Regions from separate parts of the Cupriavidus sp. DB3 genome, predicted to be linked through region 3. Evidence: predicted binding sites of a transcription regulator. Region 3 holds the regulator's gene; each other region holds the start of a gene.
What was found. Region 3 encodes FNR, which switches genes on or off when oxygen is low (the NO sensors DNR and NnrR bind a similar motif). Its sites were predicted from a motif close to TTGATNNNNATCAA; they were not measured.

Region 1: K7G19_RS22345 (fatty acid desaturase) is a predicted target of FNR. The motif match lies at 3,388-3,401, and genes of this name have one in related genera.
Region 2: K7G19_RS11275 (universal stress protein) is a predicted target of FNR. The motif match lies at 2,849-2,862, and genes of this name have one in related genera.

Annotation. Positions count from the first base shown of each region.
Region 1 covers NZ_JAIZPL010000007.1:293,968-300,429, reverse strand. The annotation lists gene K7G19_RS22355 (urate hydroxylase PuuD) at 1-971, shown strand, start outside; gene K7G19_RS22350 (TMEM165/GDT1 family protein) at 1,106-1,681, opposite strand; yybP-ykoY riboswitch at 1,732-1,912, opposite strand; gene K7G19_RS22345 (fatty acid desaturase) at 2,125-3,327, opposite strand; gene guaD (guanine deaminase) at 3,461-4,783, opposite strand; gene K7G19_RS22335 (adenosine deaminase) at 4,854-5,909, opposite strand; gene xdhC (xanthine dehydrogenase accessory protein XdhC) at 5,971-6,462, opposite strand, start outside.
Region 2 covers NZ_JAIZPL010000003.1:361,386-367,847, reverse strand. The annotation lists gene K7G19_RS11295 (MFS transporter) at 1-569, shown strand, start outside; tRNA gene K7G19_RS11290 (tRNA-Met) at 758-834, shown strand; gene K7G19_RS11285 (YafY family protein) at 1,043-1,999, opposite strand; gene K7G19_RS11280 (hypothetical protein) at 2,414-2,671, shown strand; gene K7G19_RS11275 (universal stress protein) at 2,971-3,408, shown strand; gene K7G19_RS11270 (serine/threonine protein kinase) at 3,496-4,527, opposite strand; gene K7G19_RS11265 (DEAD/DEAH box helicase) at 4,559-6,109, opposite strand.
Region 3 covers NZ_JAIZPL010000006.1:82,185-88,646, forward strand. The annotation lists gene ccoG (cytochrome c oxidase accessory protein CcoG) at 1-1,049, shown strand, start outside; partial or broken gene K7G19_RS19570 (lipoprotein transmembrane) at 1,062-1,250, shown strand; gene K7G19_RS19575 (hypothetical protein) at 1,433-1,702, shown strand; gene fnr (fumarate/nitrate reduction transcriptional regulator Fnr) at 1,836-2,564, opposite strand; gene K7G19_RS19585 (sulfite exporter TauE/SafE family protein) at 2,665-3,441, shown strand; gene scpB (SMC-Scp complex subunit ScpB) at 4,029-5,090, shown strand; gene rluB (23S rRNA pseudouridine(2605) synthase RluB) at 5,097-6,462, shown strand, end outside.

The DNA.
Region 1 (6,462 bases), on a different contig from region 3:
TGCATTGGTTCTATTGGGAGTCGTATTCGACCTGGATGACGGGCTTCGCGCTGCTGGTGGTGCTGTACCTGTTCAACGCCAGCACGTTCCTGATCGACAAGAACGTCTACGACATGTCGCCCGGCGCGGCGGTCGGCCTGGCGGTGGCGTACCTGCTGGTGGGCTGGGTGGTCTACGACTGCATCTGCCGCGTGTTCGGCAAGAACGATCGCGTGGTCGGCATCCTGGTGGCGCTGTACGTGGTGCTGGCCGCCTATGTGGCCTGCCATCTGTTCTCGGGCCGCGCCGCGTTCCTGCTGACCGGCGCGATGATCGCGACCATCATGAGCGCCAACGTGCTGGTGTGGATCATCCCGGGGCAGCGCAAGACCGTTGCGGCGATGCGCGAAGGCAAGCCGGTCGATCCGATCCACGGCAAGAACGCCAAGCAGCGCAGCGTGCATAACACCTATTTCACGCTGCCGGTGCTGTTCGCGATGCTGTCGAACCACTACAGCATGACCTACGCGCACAAGTACAACTGGGTCGTGCTGGTGCTGATCATGCTGGCCGGCGTGCTGATCCGCCAGTTCTTCATCCTGAAGCACAAGGGCAAGATCAATGTCCTGTGGCCTGCCGCCGGCGTTGCCGCGCTCGGCGTGGTCGCCGTGATGATCGCCCCGCAGCCGCGCCAGCCTGTGGCCGCGCAACCGGACGGCGCCACCGCGACCAAGGTCAGCTTCGCCAAGGTGCAGGAGATCATGAACGCGCGCTGCGTGCAGTGCCATGCCGAGGCGCCGAAGATGATGCCGACCGCGGCCAAGGGCATCAAGCTCGATACCGCCGACGAGATCAAGGCGCATGCCCAGCTGATCTATCAGCAGGCCGTGCAGCAGAAGGCGATGCCTCTGGGCAACGTCACGCAGATCACGGACGACGAGCGCGCGCTGCTGGGCCAGTGGTTCGAGTCCGGCGCCAACACGACGCAATAACCCACCGATCGGTGATCGACGGTCCGGTGGCCGCGCAGTCGGCGACCGCAGTACCGGACCGGCGAGGGTTTGAACGGGGCGAAAGCCCCGTTTTTTTATGGGCGGCTGCTTTTTGGGTGCGGCTGGTGGGCGTTCTAGCGCGCGATATCCATCAACGCCACCACGCCCAGCACCACGAACACCGCCGCGGCGATGCGGTGGACCAGCCGGATCGGCAGCCGGTGGGCGAAGCGTTCGCCGAGCAGCACGGCGGGCACGTTGGCCAGCATCATGCCGAACGTGGTGCCGGCGACCACGGCGAGGATATCGGTGCTGAAGCGGGCGGCGAGGGCGACGGTGGCGATCTGGGTCTTGTCGCCCATCTCGGCGAAGAAGAACACCACGACGGTCGCGCACAGCACGCCGAACGCGCCCTTGACTGCCTTGGGCTTTTCGGTCTCGTCGAGCTTGTCGGGGATCAGCATCCATGCGCCCATCGCGATGAAGCCCAGGCCGAGGATCCAGCGCAGCAGCGCCGGGCCGACCATTTGCGTGATCCAGCCGCCGAGCGCGCCGGCCAGGCCGTGATTGACCAGCGTCGCGATCAGGATGCCGAGGATGATGGGGATGGGCTTGCGGTAGCGCGCAGCGAGGATGAGCGAGAGCAGCTGAGTCTTGTCGCCCATTTCCGCGAGGGCGACGATACCGGTCGAGACGAGCAGGGATTCCATTCGTTGTTATCGGAGCAGCGGGCCGGACGCATCGCGAGATGCCAATGACGTGCGTTTTCCCCGGCCCAGCCGAAAAACGACGTCATCGGTCTCGCCAGGCCCTGGAACAGGCATTGCACCGTTCCGAAGCTGCGCACGCCATAACCGCGAGCGGTCAAGTCTGTTGACGTACGCCCCTGTCGCCAGGCTAGGTGCCGAGCGGCAGGGCGGCTACTCCCCAATGAGGAAGCGCGATTATAGCCAGTCTGCGAGGCGGTCGTCCATACCACGGCTAGCCTGTGACGCACCGGATCGCGCCAAGATCTGGCGCAGACCGGCCTCGGACTGGGCACCGATCGCGCCCGGACCGCGCCCGGACCGCGCCCGGACCGAGCCCGGACCGCGCCAACACCGCGCCAACACCGCGCCAACACCGCGCCCGGGCCGCGCCAACACCGCGCCCACTACGCCGGCACCGCCGACGGCGCGGTGGTGCGGCGGCCGCGGAAGTCGGTCCAGCACAGCGCCTGGAAGTCGTACAGCTTGCAGCGGCGCGCGGTATCGAAATACCAGCGCCACGAGAAGTTCTGCACCACGATGCGGCCGGGCAGCGCCTGCTCCAGCAGCGCTTGCGCCCGCTTGAGCCGGTACAGCGGCACGCTCATGTCGACGTGGTGGGCGGTGTGTTCCATGATGTGGTGCAGCAGGGTGCCGACACCATGGCGAAAGCGCAGATGGACCGTGGTCGAGACGAAGGGCTGTGCGCGCGCCCACATCGTCTTGCTGTCGTACCAGGCCACGCTCTCATGGGTATGGTGGACGTACAGCACGAAACCGACGGTCGCGTTCCAGACCAGGAAGGGCACGGCGAAGCCGGCCACCAGCAGCAGCGCGACCGACTGCTGTGTCGCCAGCGCCAGCCAGACCAGCGAGCCGATCCACAGCGCCGCAAAGCCGGCCACCAGCAGGCAGTCCAACAGGAAGATCTTGCGGCGCGTCGCCATCTGCCGCCGGCTGGGGAAGAACAGTTTCAGCCACCAGATCTCGATCAGGTAATACAGCCCGGCACCCAGGCCGTTGCGGTACAGCCGTTCGAGCGCGCGCCGCCACCACGGCAGCGCCGCGTATTCCTGCATCGAACACGGGGCCCAGACGAAGTCGAAGCCCTTCAGGTTGGTATAGCCGTGATGGACGACGTTATGCCCGACCTCCCACAGGCTGTATGGCGTCAGCGACGGCAGGAAGGCGATCCGGCCCAGCCATTTGTTCAGGCCGCGGCGCGGCGTCAGGCTCTGGTGGCAGGCATCGTGCCCGAGGATGAACAGGCGCGCGATCAGCACGCCGGCCAGCACGCCGAGCCCGAGCTTGGCGAGCCAGTGCGGGGCGACGACCAGCGCGGCGAGGGCGGCGATGAACAGCGTCGCGTCGAGCGCGAACAGCAGCAGCGCGCGCGGCGTGCTGCGCTCGGACAGCGGAATCAGCCAGCCGCGGATGATCTTGCGCGGCGGCAGCGGCGCGTCGGCAGACAGCGGCGCGGGCGGATGGCCGGAACCATCGGCATCGGCGGACGGAACGGCCGAGGCCGCGGGAACGGCTGGGGCGGGGGAAACGAGCGAGACGGGCGAGACGGGCGAGACGGGTGCAACGGCTGAGGCGGGTGTGGTCATCTTGGCATCGGCATTGTCGAATGGCGCGGGCCAGCGTAATGCAGATCGATGACAACCGCCTTGACCGCGGTCAAGCCACGGCGCCGGACCGCCTGCGCGGCCTGTCCGGCGCCGTTCGGGGCTGGCGAGGCGCTTAGACGCCCGCCCGCTCGCCCATCACGTAGACGCTGTCGATCACCCGATCGTCGCCCAGCATCGCAAACGCGAACAGCTGCTCCTCGAGCGTTTCCGAGCGCGCGCTGCGGCGGCCCAGCAGCGGCGTGGCGTCGGGGTCGAGCACGATGAAGTCGGCCTCGTTGCCCGGCGCGAAGCTGCCGACGCGGTCGCCCCAGCCCAGCGCATCGGCCGGCGCGCGCGTGGCAAGGTAGAACATCCGCAGCGCGGTCAGGTGGTAGCCGCCCATCCGGGCGACCTTGTGCGCGGCGTTCATCGTGCGCAGCATCGAGAACGAGGTGCCGCCGCCGACGTCGGTGGCCAGCGTCAGATTGAGCCGATGCGCGTCCGACTGGTGGAAGTCGTACAGGCCGCTGCCGAGGAACAGGTTCGAGGTCGGGCAGTGCGCCACGGCCGCGCCGGTATCGGCGAGCCGGCGGCGATCGTCGTCATCCAGATGGATCGCATGGCCGTAGAACGCGCCCGGGCGCAGCAGGCCGTATCGATCGTAGACGTCCAGATAGCTGCGCGCCTGCGGGAACAGCTCCGCGACCCATTTGACCTCGTCGCGGTTCTCGGCCACGTGGGTCTGGATCAGCGCATCGGGGTAGGCGCGCGCCAGCTCGCCGCAAGCTGCCAGCTGCGCCTCGGTCGAGGTCGGCGCGAAGCGCGGCGTGATCGCATAGGACAGGCGCCCCTTGCCATGCCAGCGCGACAGCAGATCGGCCGATTCGCGCGCGCCCGATTCCGCGGTATCGCGCAGGAAGTCCGGGCAATGGCGGTCCATCAGTACCTTGCCGGTCGCCAGCCGCAGATTGCGGCGATGGCTCTGGGCGAACAGCGCGTCGGCCGAGGCGGCATGCACGGTGCTCCAGACCAGCGCGCTGGTGGTGCCGTTGCGCAGCAGCTCGTCGGCGAAGAAGCTGGCCACCGCGGCCGCGTATTCGGGCTCGGCGAAGCGGCGCTCCTCGGGGAAGGTATAGGTGTCGAGCCAGTGCAGCAGGCCCGGCGACGGCGACGCGATGATGTCGGTCTGCGGGTAGTGCACGTGCGTATCGATAAAGCCCGGCACGATCAGCTTGCCGCGATGGTCGATCACCTCGGTGTCCGGGGCAATCGAATGCGCCAGTTCGGCGTAGGGGCCGGCCGCGGCGATGCGGCCATTGGCGACCAGCAGCACACCGTCTTCCCAATACTGATACGCGTCATCATGGAATTGCGGGTCGCGCAGGAAATGCAGCACGCGGCCGCGGATGGCGCGGGTGGTACCGGTCGGGGAAGAGGAGCTGGTGGTCTGGTTCATGGTCGTGGGGTTGGAGAAGGCCGGCGCGGGGCGCCGGCCCGATGTTGCGCCGGTCAAGGCCGCAACGGCGTCAAGCCGTCGCGGCGCTTGCCGGCGTCGTGGGGCTGGCCGATTGCCAGAAGCGGTCGACCTCGGTCAGGTATTCGGCCTTCAGGGCCGGCCGCAGGAAACTCGCCTCGAAGCTGTTGCGTGCGAGCCGGTGCGCGTCGGCGGCATCGAGGGGCAGCGCATCGAAGGTCGCTTCCCAGTTGGCGTTCATATAGCCGCCGAAATAGGCCGGGTCGTCCGAATGGATCGTCACCGCGACGCCGGCATCCAGCAGCTTCTTCAGCGAATGGTCGCGCAGGTCCGGATAGACCTTGAGCTTCTGGTTCGACAGCGGGCAGACCGTCAGCGCGATGCGTTCGCGCGCCAGCCGCTCGACCAGCGCCGGATCGTCGATGGCGCGCACGCCGTGGTCGATCCGCTCGACCTGCAGGATGTCGAGCGCGTCGCGGACATAGTCGGCGGGGCCTTCCTCGCCGGCATGGGCCACGCGATGCAGGCCCAGCTCGCGCGCGCGGGCAAATACCCGCGCGAACTTCTCGGGCGGATTGCCGCGCTCCGACGAATCGAGGCCGACGCCGATAAAGCGGTCGCGATAGGGCAGCGCGGCTTCGAGCGTGGCGAACGCGTCTTCCTCCGACAGATGCCGCAGGAAGCAGAGAATCATGCTGCTGGAGAAATCGTACTGCGTGCGCGCCTGCGCCAGGGCGTCGGCGATGCCGTCGATCACGATCTCGATGTCCACGCCGCGCGCGGTATGCGTCTGCGGATCGAAGAAGATTTCCGCGTGGCGCACGTTGTCGGCGACGGCGCGCTCGACGTACGCCATCGTCATGTCGAAGAAGTCTTCCTCGGTCAGCAGCACGCTGGCGCCGGCATAGTAGATGTCGAGGAAGGACTGCAGGTCGGTGAACGCATAGGCGGCGCGCAGCGCCTCGACGCTGGGGTAGGGCAGCTTGACCTGGTTGCGCTGCGCGAGCCGGAAGATCAGCTCGGGCTCGAGCGTCCCTTCGATGTGCACATGCAGTTCGGCCTTGGGAGTGCGGCGGATGCGTTCCGCGAGCGCGGCGTCGAGCGTCATGGGGGGATCCTTTTTTGCTATGCCGGCATGCTGTTCGGGTTCGAGCAGAAGGCCGGCGCGGTTACCGGTGGGCGGGGCTGCCGCTGTCGCTATCGCCTTCGCCCGGTTGCCCGCCGTCCCGCTGCGTTGCCGGTGCGTCGGAGCGCAGCGCGGCCAGGCGCTGATCGCGCACTTGCAGCAGCTGGGCGACGATGGCAACTGCAATCATAGCCGGAGCCTTGTCGGTGATGCCCGCGACGCCGATCGGGCAGGTCATCCGCGCAAAGGCGGCCGGGTCGATGCCATGCTCGACCATCCGGTGTTCGAAGCGGGCGCGCTTGGTCTTGGAGCCGATCAGCCCGAAGTACGCGAAGTCGGTGCGCCGCAGGATCCGTTCGCACAGCGCCTGGTCCAGCGCATGGCTGTGCGTCATCACCAGGAAGTAGCTGCCGGGCGGCGCGTGATCGACCACCGCCTCGGCCGTATCGGTGGCCTCGGCCACCACGTTGCCGGGCAGGCCGGCCGGAAACAGCGTGTCGCGCTCGTCGACCCAATGGACCGTGCACGGCAGCGT
Region 2 (6,462 bases), on a different contig from region 3:
TCCGCAGCTCCTGCGACATCGCCAAGCGCACGCTGGCGCAGTCGTCGGCCAGCTACGAAGTCGTCGAGGCGCCGGCCGGGACCACCGCGACCGTCAAGATCGGCGATCGCGAGATCCAGTCCTTCAACGCGTCGCTGGTGCCGCAGGGCCATAGCTTCGAGCCGGAGAGCAAGGCCAGGATCGACGCCTTCAAGAAGGAGGTCGCCGGGGCGATGTCCGCGGCCGGCTACCCGACCAAGGCCGACCCCGCCGAGATGAACACGGTGATGGTGCTGGTGATCCTGGTGATCCTGGTGATCTACGTGACCATGGTCTACGGTCCGATCGCCGCGATGCTGGTCGAGCTGTTCCCGACCCGCATCCGCTACACCTCGATGTCCCTGCCCTACCACATCGGCAACGGCTGGTTCGGCGGCATGCTGCCCACCATCTCGTTCGCCCTGGTCGCGCAGAACGGCAACATCTACTACGGCCTGTGGTACCCGATCGTGATCGCCGGCATCACGCTGGTGATCGGCTCGCTGTTCATCCGCGAGACCAAGGACGTGGATATCTACGCGAACGACTGATATCCGCATCGCGCCACGCCGGCTCCCGTGCCGGCGGCGAAACGGAGACGAAACCGGCGGTCCGGCAGGGCCGCCGGTTTTTTTGTGGGATAGCTGCATCCGCCGCCGCCGCCGGCAGAACCGGATGCAAGGGCCCGTACAAAAGTGTTGACAGCGATCCAACGGCCCGTATAATGGCGGTCTTCGTCGGCGAATTAGCTCAGTCGGTTAGAGCGACGGAATCATAATCCGCAGGTCCGGGGTTCGAGTCCCTGATTCGCCACCAGTATTTCGAAGGGGTCAGCGCAAGCTGACCCCTTTTTGTTTTGGTGCCGCGGGAGTTGCGCCACGGGTTTGGTGGCGTCGCGGCTTGCCGCCGTGCCGGCGCCGCGACGCGGGGGCGGATCGGAAGCCGATCCATCGCCCCCCTTCCCAGCCCCCCTTCCCAGCCCTCCTTCCCAGCCCCTCCTTCCCGCCCCCTTCCCCAAGCCCGCTCAGCTCCTGCAGTAAGCCCGCGCCATCGTCTTGACCTCGTGCGCCAGCGCGCGCCGCAGCGAGACCGGCTCGAGCACCTCGGCCTGCGGACCGAACGAGCGCAGCCAGCGCACCAGCCAGTCGGCCATCTCCACCGTGCAGCGGACCACGAGCGAACCGTCCGGACCGATCTCCTCGGTCTGGTCGGGCGAGATCGGCGCATCGCGCACGATATCGCCGCAGCCCTTGGCGAAGCGGACCGCCAGCTTGATATTGCCGTCCGCGTGCAGGCCGAATTCGGCCGCCTCTTCCACATAGTCGGCCAGCGAGAAATGGTCCGGGTAAATGAAGCGCTCTTTCAGCGCGTGCGCCGCATGGACCCGGTCCAGCCGCAGGCATTGGGGCGCGGGGTCCTCGTCTTCCAGGCCCACCAGGTACACCATGCCGGCCTTCTCGACCACGCCAAGCGGCATCAGCACGCGCTTGCGCTCGGGCTCGAAGCGCGGCCGATACACGACCTCCAGGTTGCGCTCCTCGAATACCGCGGTCAGTACCGGCAGCAGCACGGTCTCGCGCAGCCGCGGCGGCACCAGCGGCGAGCTGCGTTCGACCACCGACAGCTTGCGATGCCAGGCGATCCGGCCGGCGCAGCCTTCGCGGCCACGCCGCCGCAGCTGCGACTCGGCGGCATCGAACAACGGCCGCAGCAGGGTCGCCATCACCGAAGTGATCTGGCGGCCGGCGAACCGCTTCAGCACCTGCAGGGCAAGCGCCTCTTCGTCGCTGAGCCAGGTATCGGCGTTGGCCAGCACCTTGCCGGCACATTCGGCGCGGCGCCACATCAGGCCGCGCCCTTCCGCGCGGCACTCGGCCGAGCCGTCGGCGACCAGCAGCACCAGGCGCTGCTGCAGCACCTCGGCGGGCGGCTCGGCCACCTCCAGGGCGGCCAGGCCGCGTGCCACGTCCTGGGTGCTCATCCAGCGCCGGGGACCGCCGTCGTCAAGCAGGACGGAAAGAATGGAAACGTCGAGTTGCGAATCGAACTGGTGGGCCATAAAGCGCAATGAAAGGTTGGTCTGCGTGGGGAGAGCGAAGCCTATCAAGCGGGGCGTCCGGAAATGAAGGAAATGGACAAGGAACGACGGTTCCCGGCACGCACTTCGGCCCTCCGAATCGAAAGTGCGAGCAACAGCCTATGCGATGCGCGCCGGCACGCGGAGTGAGCAGCGCCCACGCCGGGCCCGCACAAGCATGCGCATTGTTAAAAACTTTGAATAACTGATACGAGGCGGTCGCGCGTTGCCTCCGGGATGTGAGCCTATTCTTCTCCCATCGGCTGACGACATCCCCAAGCAAAACGATTCTCAAAAATTCAACAACTGGAGAAAATCATGAAGATCACGACCGCCCGCCTGGTTCTCAGCGCTGCCATCGCCGGTACCGCCCTGCTGTCGCTGAACAGCGTGTTCGCCGCGCCGGTGCGCGGGTCGCATGCCGGCGACGACTATGGCTACACCTTCCGCGCGGTGGACCGCTTCGCCGAGGGCGCGCGCGCCTTCGACGTCTACGCGGAGGGCGCACGCACGCACGACGTCTTCAGCGAGGGCGCGCGCTCCCGTGCCGACTATCCGGCGCCGATCGGCGAATGAAGGACGGGATGAAGGAAGGAATGAAGGAGCAAGCGATGAGCCTTCGAGACAATGCACTGATCGTCGCGGCGTGGATCGGCGCCTGCCTGGCCAGTGGCTGGCTGGTCACCTTTACGGGGCTGCTGCTGTCGCAATAAGTGCCGAGACGGGCATGAAGGCAGGCCAAGTGCCGAGTTTTTGACCGGAATCATGGCGAGATCGCCGCCTAGCTGCCATCATGAATTCAGCCAGGCAAGGCGCCGCCGAACCGCCTGGCCGTCGACAACGCCTGCAAGGCCCGTGATAGGAGAACCCTCGCCATGACCCATATCGTGCTCGCCACTGACGGCTCCGCCTTCAGCGACGCCGCCGCCCGCTTTATCGTCGAAGGGAAGCTGCTGCAGGGCGAAGTGACCGTGCATGTGGTGCACGTCGCCCCGGAGGTCACCGGACAGGTGCGCGCCTTCGTCAGCAAGGACGCGATCGACGACTGGCATCGTGAAGAGAGCGAGAAGGCGATGCGCTCGGTGTGCGACATCCTGGGCGCCGCGCAGCTGCGCGTGGAAAAGCATGCGCTGAGCGGCTTTCCGCCGGACCGGATCGTGGCGCTGGCCAAATCGGTGAACGCCGATGCGATCGTGATCGGCACCCATGGCCGCGGATCGTTCTTCGATGCGGTGCTCGGCTCGGTCGCGGGCCGCGTGGTGGCGCACGCGTCGTGCCCGGTCATCCTGGTGAAGGCACCGGACAAGGCCTGACGGCCCGACGCGGGGCCATTCAAAGGTAGAAGTGGGAGTAAGACCGGGAGCTGCCGCGGCGCCCGGGACAGTTGCCCGGTCAGCCGTTCAGCTGGACCACAGCGGCGGCTCGTCCATCAGCGCGATCTGCTCGCGCAATTCGAGGATGCGGTCCTGCCAGTAGCGCGCCGTGCCGAACCACGGAAACGCCGCCGGAAACGCGGGATCGTTCCAGCGGCTCGCCAGCCAGGCGCTGTAGTGCAGCAGCCGCAGCGTACGCAACGCCTCGACCAGATGCAGCTCGCGCGTCGAGAATTCGGCGAAATCCTCGTAGCCGGCCACGATATCGGCAAGCTGGCTCTGCATCGAGGCGCGGTCGCCCTCGAGCAGCATCCACAGATCCTGTACCGCCGGGCCGGTCCGGCTGTCGTCGAAATCGACGAAATGCGGACCCGTGCTGCCGCCGCGGGCCAGATCCGCTTCGATCCACAGCAGATTGCCGCGATGGCAGTCGCCATGCAGCCGCAGCAGCGCCACGTCGCCGGCGCGCTCGTAGCAGCGCCGCACGCCCTCGATGGCGAGATCGGCGGCGGCCTGCCAGGCCGGCCGCAGATCGGCGGGAATGCAATCCTGTGCCAGCAGCCAGTCGCGCGGCGCCACGCCGAAAGTCTCGACATCGAGCGCGGGCCGGTGGACATAGGGCTGGGTCGCGCCGACGGCGTGGATGCGGCCGATGAAACGGCCAAGCCAGGTCAGCGTATCGGCCCGGTTGAGCTCGGGCTCGCGGCCGCCGCAGCGCGGGAACACGGCGAAGCGGAAGCCGCCATGCGACAGCAGCGTGCTGCCGCCGCAATCGAGCGGCGGCACGGCCGGGATCTCGGCCTCGGCAAGCTGCCGCACGAAGGCATGTTCCTCGAGGATGGCGGCATCGCTCCAGCGCCCCGGCCGGTAGAACTTCATCACCATCGGCGCGCCGTCCTCGACCCCCACCTGCCAGACTCGATTCTCGTAGCTGTTCAGCGCCAGCAGCCGGCCGTCCGGCATGAAGCCGGCCGCCTCGAGCGCATCGAGGATCAGGTCGGGTGTCAGCCCCGCGAACGGAATGTCCGGCGAGGCGGCGGGATCGGGCGACGTCACCATGGCTAAGCGCTAGCTTAGGACACCGCGCGCGTCAGGACCCCTGCCGCGAGCGCTGTCCGCCGAGCAGCGCGGCCTGCGGGCCGGGCCGGCGGTTGCGCGAGGGACCATTCGACTCGGACGCCGCGCGCGGTGCCGACTGCGAACGCTCGCCGTTGCCAGCCGGGCGGGCACCGCCCTTGGGCTGCCCGCTGGGTTGACCGCTGCGCTGACCGCCGGGCTTGCCATTGCGTTGGGGCGCGGCGCCGGCCTCCTGCGGCTGGCGGGCGGGACGCGGCTGGCGCGGCGGCCGGGCTTCCGCCCGGCGCTCGCCCGAGGGCGCGCCGACAGCGGGCCTGCCGCCACCATTGCCCCCGCCATTCCCCTGCGGACGTCCCCGTCCTCCACCGCCATTCTGGCCGCGCGCCTGGCGGCCCTTCTGGATCGGCTCGGGGGCGATGGTCGGATCCGGTTCGAAGCCAGGCAGCACGATCTGCTCGAGCTGGCGCTTGATCAGGCGCTCGATGTCGCGCAGCAGGCCATGCTCGTCGACGCAGACCAGCGACACCGCCTCGCCCTCGGCGCCGGCACGGCCGGTACGGCCGATCCGGTGCACATAGTCTTCCGGCACGTTGGGCAGGTCGAAGTTGACCACATGGGGCAGCTGATCGATATCGATGCCGCGCGCGGCGATGTCGGTCGCCACCAGCAGCCGCAGCGTGCCGGCCTTGAACTCGGACAGCGCGCGCGTGCGCGCCGACTGGCTCTTGTTGCCGTGGATCGCCAGCGCCGACAGGCCTTCCTTGCTCAGTTGCTCGGCCAGCCGGTTGGCGCCGTGCTTGGTGCGGGTGAAGACCAGCACCTGATGCCAGTCGTTCTCGCGCACCAGGTGCGCCAGCAGTTCGCGCTTGCGCTCGCGATCGACCGCGTAGACGCGCTGCGCCACGGTCTCGGCCGTGGTGTTGCGGCGCGCGACCTCGATCGAGGCCGGATTGTCGAGCAGGCGGTCGGCCAGCGCGCGGATCTCGTCGGAGAACGTCGCGGAGAACAGCAGGTTCTGCCGCTTGGGCGGCAGCACGTTCAGGATCTTGCGGATGTCATGGATGAAGCCCATGTCCAGCATGCGGTCGGCCTCGTCCAGCACCAGCATCTCGACATGCGACAGATCGATGGTGCGCTGGCCCACGTGGTCCAGCAGACGACCCGGCGTGGCCACCACGATATCGACGCCGCGCTTGAGCTGCTCGATCTGCGGATGGATGCCGACGCCGCCGAACATCACCATCGAACGCAGGCGCAGGTACTTGCCGTAGTTGCGCACGCTCTCTTCGACCTGCGCGGCCAGTTCGCGCGTCGGCGTCAGCACCAGCGCGCGGATGCGGGGCCGCTCGCCGCGCGCGGGCGGCTCGGCCCGCGACAGCAGCTGCAGCATCGGCAGGGTGAAACCGGCGGTCTTGCCGGTACCGGTCTGGGCGCCGGCGAGCAGGTCGCCGCCCTTCAGGATCGCGGGAATGGCTTGTGCCTGGATCGGCGTGGGCGTGGTATAGCCCTGCTCCGCCACGGCGCGTACAAGCTTGTCAGACAAGCCTAGTTCGGAAAAAGACATGGAATTCGTTTCGGCCGCCCCTTGCGCACGGATGCGCCAATCGTCGGGGCCGGCATGGATAGTGGCGACTGGCCGGCTGCCGCCGTCACCGCCTGCTTGGGCGGGGCGAAGGGCGCCGGGGAAGCGGAACGACTGCCTCCGCTTCCAGGTTCGGAAGGCCCGTAGTGTATCAGCCCCGGCGCATTCGCACCGGACGCCCCATGTGCCGAGCGGGTAGAATAGCGGGCTGTCCCGCCTGCCCCGTCCCCGCCTGCCTGTCCGCCTGTCCACCCGCCTGGCGCCGGCCCCCGCGGCGGGCCGCGCGGCAGGCCATGTAACGCCCCCTGAAGCATCCGATGCCCCCAGGTCAACCA
Region 3 (6,462 bases):
TCGACGGCGAGCGCTGGACCGCGCGCAAGCTGCGCGTCAAGGCCACCAAGCATCTGCTGTGGATCGCGATCGCGCTGTGGACCGGCTTCACCTTCGTCGGCTACTTCTCGCCGATCGATGCGCTGGGCAGGGCGGTGCTGACTCTGTCGACCGGGCCGTGGGAGACGTTCTGGATCGGCTTCTACGCGTTCGCCACCTGGGGCAATGCCGGCTTCATGCGCGAGCAGGTCTGCAAGTACATGTGCCCCTATGCGCGGTTCCAGAGCGTGATGGTCGATAAGGACACCTATGTGGTGACCTATGACGCGCAGCGCGGCGAGCCGCGCGGCTCGCGCTCGCGCAAGGCCGACCCGCGCGCGCTGGGCATCGGCGACTGCGTGGACTGCAGCATCTGCGTGCAGGTCTGCCCGACCGGCATCGACATCCGCGACGGGCTCCAGTACGAGTGCATCGGCTGCGGCGCGTGCATCGATGCCTGCAATCAGGTCATGGACAAGATGCGCTATCCGCGCGGGCTGATCCGCTATACGTCCGAGAACGCGATGCGGCGCGCGTTGTCGGCGGCCAACGCGCGCCGCCGCGTGATCCGCCCGCGCATCGTGCTGTATGCGGTGCTGTGGCTGGCGCTGGTCGGCGGCTTCGTCTGGTCGGTGGCGGTGCGCACGCCGCTGAAGGTGGACATCATCCGCGACCGCCAGGCGCTGGCGCGCGAAGTGGAAGGGCGCTGGATCGAAAACGTCTACCGGCTGCAGCTGATCAACACCACCGAAGGCGAGATGGACATCGCCATCGCGGCGGAAAGTCCGGGATTGCCGGGACTGTCGGTCGAGTACGAGCGCGGCGCCGGCCATCTGGCACCAACCTCCAACCGGCTGCTGCCGCTGCGGCTGCGCGTGCCGCTGGAGCAGGCGGCGTCGGGCACCCATGTGGTCGACATCGTGGTCAGCGGCGCGCGGGCCGAAGCCGGCGCGGGCACGGGTACGGGCACGGACACCAGTGGCGTGCAGGTGCGGCAGTCCACCCGTTTCATCATTCCCGACCAACCTTGACGAGGCATCGACATGTCCCAATGCAAACCGTGGTGGAAGGAACCGTGGCCGTGGCTGCTGATCAGCGGCCCGGCGCTGGCGATGATGGGCTGCGCGGTGACGATCTGGGTCGCGATGCAGCACGCGGATCGGCCCATCGTCGACGGCGTGGTGCGTCAGGGGCTGGTGATCCGGCAGGCGGCGACGCCGGCGGGGGCGGTGACGCCGGCAGCTGCGATGGCGGCTGCAATGGCGCCTGCAACCGCGGCTGCAACGGCGGCCGCAACGGAGGCCGCAACGGAGGCCGCAACGGAGGCCGCAACGGCGGCCGCAACGACGGCCGCAGCGGCGGTCGCCACGCGGCACGCGCGCGACGCAGTGAATTCCCACGCGGTGGCGCGGCCATGAAGGCGCGCTGGCTGATGTGGGTGCTGTGGCCCGCCTTCGTCGGCGCGGCCGTGGCCTTCGTGCTGGTGTTCTCGCTGATCGATCCGCGCGAGCTGCGGGTCTTCGGACGGCCGCTCGAGCTGTCGCACGGCGCGGTCTATACGATCGGCTTCGCCGTCGCGTGGGCGGTGTGCGCGCTGTCCAGCGCGCTGACGCTCTGCATGCTGCCGGCGTCGATCCTGGCGCCGATGTCGTCGCCGATGTCGGCGGCGGACGAACTGGAGTAGGGCGATGGCGAAGCCGGCGATGCGAGCGAAGCGCGCAATGGGGGCAAAGCTGGCAACGGGGGCAAAGCGGGCAATGGGGGCAAAGCGGGCAATGTGGGCGATGGCGGCCGCCAGCGCCATCGCCGCGCGGGCTTCAGCAGGCCGTCTTTCCCAGCAGCTGGCGGATGCCGTCCATGTCGACCAGCTTGACGTGGCGCTGGCGGATCTGGATCAGCCCGGCTTCGGCGAAGCGCGAGAACAGGCGGCTGACGGTCTCGAGCTTCAGGCCCAGATAGCTGCCGATTTCTTCGCGGCTCATGCGCAGCACGAACTCGGACGGCGAATAGCCGCGTGCCGACAGGCGCTCGGACAGGCTGATCAGAAAGCCCGCCAGCCGCTCCTCGGCGCGCATCGAGCCCAGCGTGATCAGCATCATCTGGTCCTGCGTGATCTCCCGGCTCATCAGCCGCATGAACTGGTGCTGCAGCGACGGCAACGAGGCCGACAGCGTCTGGATCTCGTTGTAGCGCACTACGCAGACCTCGGTGTCTTCGAGCGCGGTCGCGTCCGACGCATGCCGCATCTCGGTCAGCCCATCGAAGCCGACCACTTCGCCCGGCAGATGAAAGCCCGTGATCTGCGCGCGGCCGTCTTCCATCGTCACGTGGGTCTTCAGCGTGCCGAAGCGGATCGCATAGACCGCGTCGAGGGGATCGCCGAGGCGATAGAGCGATTCGCCCTTGCGCACGCGCACGCGTTCCTGCACCAGCGTGTCCATCTTTTCGACGTCCTGCGCGGACATGCCGATCGGCAGGCACAGCTGCCCCAGCGAGCAGGTGGAGCAGCGGGTCGATTGGTCGTTGAGGGGGATGGCGTTCAGCAATTGGAATCCGCGCGAAAGGAGGGAGTTGCCATCGGCATCGCGATGGGCGTCAAGCGTGCGGGCATTCTACCGTGCTGCTCCCCGTCGAGGGGAGCGTGAGATGGCAATCGGCGTACTGGCAAGCGTGTTTCTGCTGGCGCTGTTGGGCGGTGTCCACTGTGCGGCGATGTGCGGCGGCATCGCGCTGGTGCTCGAAGGCGATGACGCGCGGCGGGCCGCGCCGGTGTCGTTGTACCGCAGCCGCGCGGCCTGGGTCCGCGAACTGCTGGTGCTGCATGCCGGGCGCCTGAGTGCGTACGCAATGCTCGGCGCCTTGCTCGGCGCGGTGGGCGCGACCGCGTGGAAGACGCAGTATCTGCCCGTGCAGCGCGCGCTGTTCGCGGTCGGCAGCGCCAGCCTGCTGCTTGCCGGACTATGGACGCTGGGCGGCGCGCAACTGGTGGGGAAGGCGCCGGGTGTGAACGCCGTGGCGCGGCGTCTGGCGGCAGCCTGGGCGCGTTGGGGCGGAAGGACCATCGCGCGGCAGGACGCGGGGCCGGTTCCGCACGGCACCAGCCGGCGTCTGCTGCGCCGCTATGCCGCCGGACTTGCGTGGGGACTGGTTCCCTGCGGCATGGTCTACGCCGCGCTCGCGCTGGCCTTGCTGGCCGGCAGCGCGGCGTCGGGCGCGCTGGTGATGCTGGCCTTCGGTCTCGGTACGCTGCCCAATCTGCTGATGCTGTCGAGCCTGTCGGCCGGCCTGCGCGTGCTGGCGCGCCGCGCGTGGGTGCGCCGCGGGGTCGGCGCGGCGGTGGCGCTGTTCGGCGCGGCCGGTCTCGCGCGGGCCGCGATGCTGCCCGAAACGCTGGCCGCGCACGGCTTCTGCCTGACCCTCTGATGGCGGGCCGGCCCCTGCGTCCCAAGCCCGCGGTTGCAGGCCGGCGCGGGAATGCCATACAATCGCGGGAAGCCACGGCGACCGGGCCGCTTTCGCGCAGGTGTCGTGGTCGCCCGGTCGCGCTTGTTCCAGGCGTCTGTCACGGCACTCATGGGTTTCCATACCCATCTCCCTCCCCGCACTGTCCGGCTAGAACATCCGGTGTCGACATCGGCCAAGAATACCGGCCAGCGGCGTGGCAGCGAGGGGCCCGACAGGCTGCACGCCAGGCCATGACCAAGTTGTCTCGCAATCCGGACGGTCACGACCGCCCGGGCGTGTCGGCCGCAACAGGGGAGACGGCGCGACGCGCTGGTCCTTCCGCCGACCGATATCGGGAGACGGGCGGACGATCTTCTGCCGGACCGGACCGGCAATCGATGCACCGATGAGAAGCGCGCGGACCCGATGCGGCAAGCATCCCGGTCGGCAGCGCGATGAATGGCGGCAGGCGTCCCTGAAGCGGAACGCGCGCCGCTGAATCGACCAATCTCCAGCGCGTCCGGGTGTCACGGACGCAGATGCAAAGACAGGCCGCACACCACAACATGAATACCCAAGAGGCGAAAATCGTCCTCGAGACGGCGCTGATCTGCGCGCAGGAGCCGCTGCGCGTCGCCGATCTGCGCCGCTTGTTCGCCGACGACGTCGGCGCCGACACGATCCGTGTTCTGCTGGAGGAGTTGCGCAAGGACTGGGAGCCGCGCGGTGTCGAGCTGGTGGCGCTGGCAAGCGGCTGGCGCTTTCAGAGCCGTCCGGCGATGCGCGAATACCTGGACCGGCTCAATCCGGAAAAGCCGCCGAAATACTCGCGCGCGGTGATGGAGACGCTGGCCATCATCGCCTATCGCCAGCCGGTGACGCGCGGCGATATCGAGGAAATCCGCGGGGTCACGGTCAGCACCGAAGTGATCAAGAAGCTCGAGGACCGCAGCTGGATCGAGGTGATCGGCCATCGCGACGTGCCCGGCAAGCCGGCGCTGTACGCGACCACCAAGACCTTCCTCGACGACCTCGGGCTGCGTACGCTGGACGAACTGCCGCCGCTGGAGGATCCGCAGGCGCAGGTCCAGGAGGCGCTGCTGAAGCAGGGCGCCATCGATTTCGAAGAGGTCGCCACCGCGGCCGGCGTCGACGAAGAGGCATTTGCCGCGGCGCCGGAAGGCGTGGCGCAGGCCGATGGCATCGACGCCGCTGCGGTTCCTACGGCGGATGGGAGCGAAGGGCTTCATGGTGCCGATGCAGTTGATTCAGCTGATGCAGCCGATGCCGCCGATGAGGCGCCCCAGGATGTGGCGCTCGCCGAAGATGTAGCCGCGGCCGGCGTGGCCACCGGGGAAGGGTCCCCTGAGATGTCCGGCGAGGGGCAGCCACGGGCCGATGCCGATGACTCCGCCGAAGCCCCCGCGATGGCCGCGGCGGCGGGGTCCGAGGATGCCGCCGGCGCTGCCGAGGCCACCGACGCTGCCGAAGGCGCCGAAGCGCCCGAAGCCGCCGAAGCGCCCGAAGCCGCCGAAGCTGGCGGCGAGTCCGCCGGCCAGGCCGACGCCGACGCGCCCCAACTCGATGAACGCGATGCCGACGAGCATGGCACGCGCGTCCCGAACTAAGACCAGATGCAACAAGCGAGTGTGAATACTTTGTCCGACTCTATCGATCAAGACGTGCGCGAGGCTGAGACGCCTGCCGAGGGCGCCGCGCCGCGCCGCAAGGGCCTGCGCCGTGGCCTGCGCAATCTGGTGGCCTCGCGCCGCCAGTCGGCGCAGGACCGCGATGCCGCCGAGCCCGTGGCCGGCGATGCCGGCGCGGCGGTGCAGCCAGAAGGCGGCACCGGCGGCGCCACGGCGGCCCCCGCGCCCGGATCGCGAGGCGGACGGGGCAGGCGCGCCAAGCCCGCCGAAGGCGAGGCGCCGCGCGAGAACGCCGGCAAGCGCCGCGGCCGCGGCAATGCCGGCCAGAATGCGAGCCAGAACGTCGGCCACCAAGCCGGCGCCAGAGCCGAAGGCGCACGGCCCGAAGGCGAGGCCGGCAACAACGGCCAGCCGCGTCCGGGCGGCAAGCGCAAGGGCGGCAAGAACGCGGCCCGGCCCGCCAAGGGCGCCGGCAAGTCTGCCGCGCCGACCGCCGACAAGGGCGGCGCCAGGCCGGCCGCGAAGGGCGACAAGAGCGCCGCGGCCGAGGACCTGTTCCGCTTCGTGATCTCGGGCCAGTACGACGCCGATGGCGGCGCTGCCGGGGCGGCGCGCAAGGCCAAGCCGGTGCGCGAGCTGTCCGCCGAGGACGATGCGCCCAAGCTGCACAAGGTGCTGGCCGAAGGCGGTCTCGGTTCGCGCCGGGAAATGGAAGAACTGATCCTGCAGGGCCGCGTGTCCGTCAACGGCCTGCCCGCGCATATCGGGCAACGCATCCTGCCGACCGACCAGGTCCGCGTCAACGGCAAGCTGATCCACCGCCGCGTGACCACCAAGCCCCCGCGCGTGCTGCTGTACCACAAGCCCTCGGGCGAGATCGTCAGCCAGTCGGACCCGGAAGGCCGCCCGACCGTGTTCGACAGCCTGCCGCGCCTGAAGACCGCCAAATGGGTGGCCGTGGGCCGGCTGGACTTCAACACCGAAGGCCTGCTGATCTTCACGACATCAGGCGATATCGCCAACCGCTTCATGCATCCGCGCTACGGCGTCGAGCGCGAATACGCGGTGCGCACGCTGGGCGAGCTGGCCGAGGCGGATCGGCAGCGCCTGCTGCACGGCATCCAGCTCGACGATGGCCAGGCCAACTTCCTGCGCATCGTCGACGGCGGCGGCGAGGGGGTCAACCACTGGTATCACGTGGCGCTGACCGAGGGCCGCAACCGCGAGGTGCGCCGCATGTTCGAGGCGGTCGGCCTGACCGTGTCGCGGCTGATCCGTACCCGTTATGGCCAGTTCCTGCTGCCGCGCGGCCTCAAGCGCGGCCGCTGGCAGGAGCTCGAGCCCGAGGAGG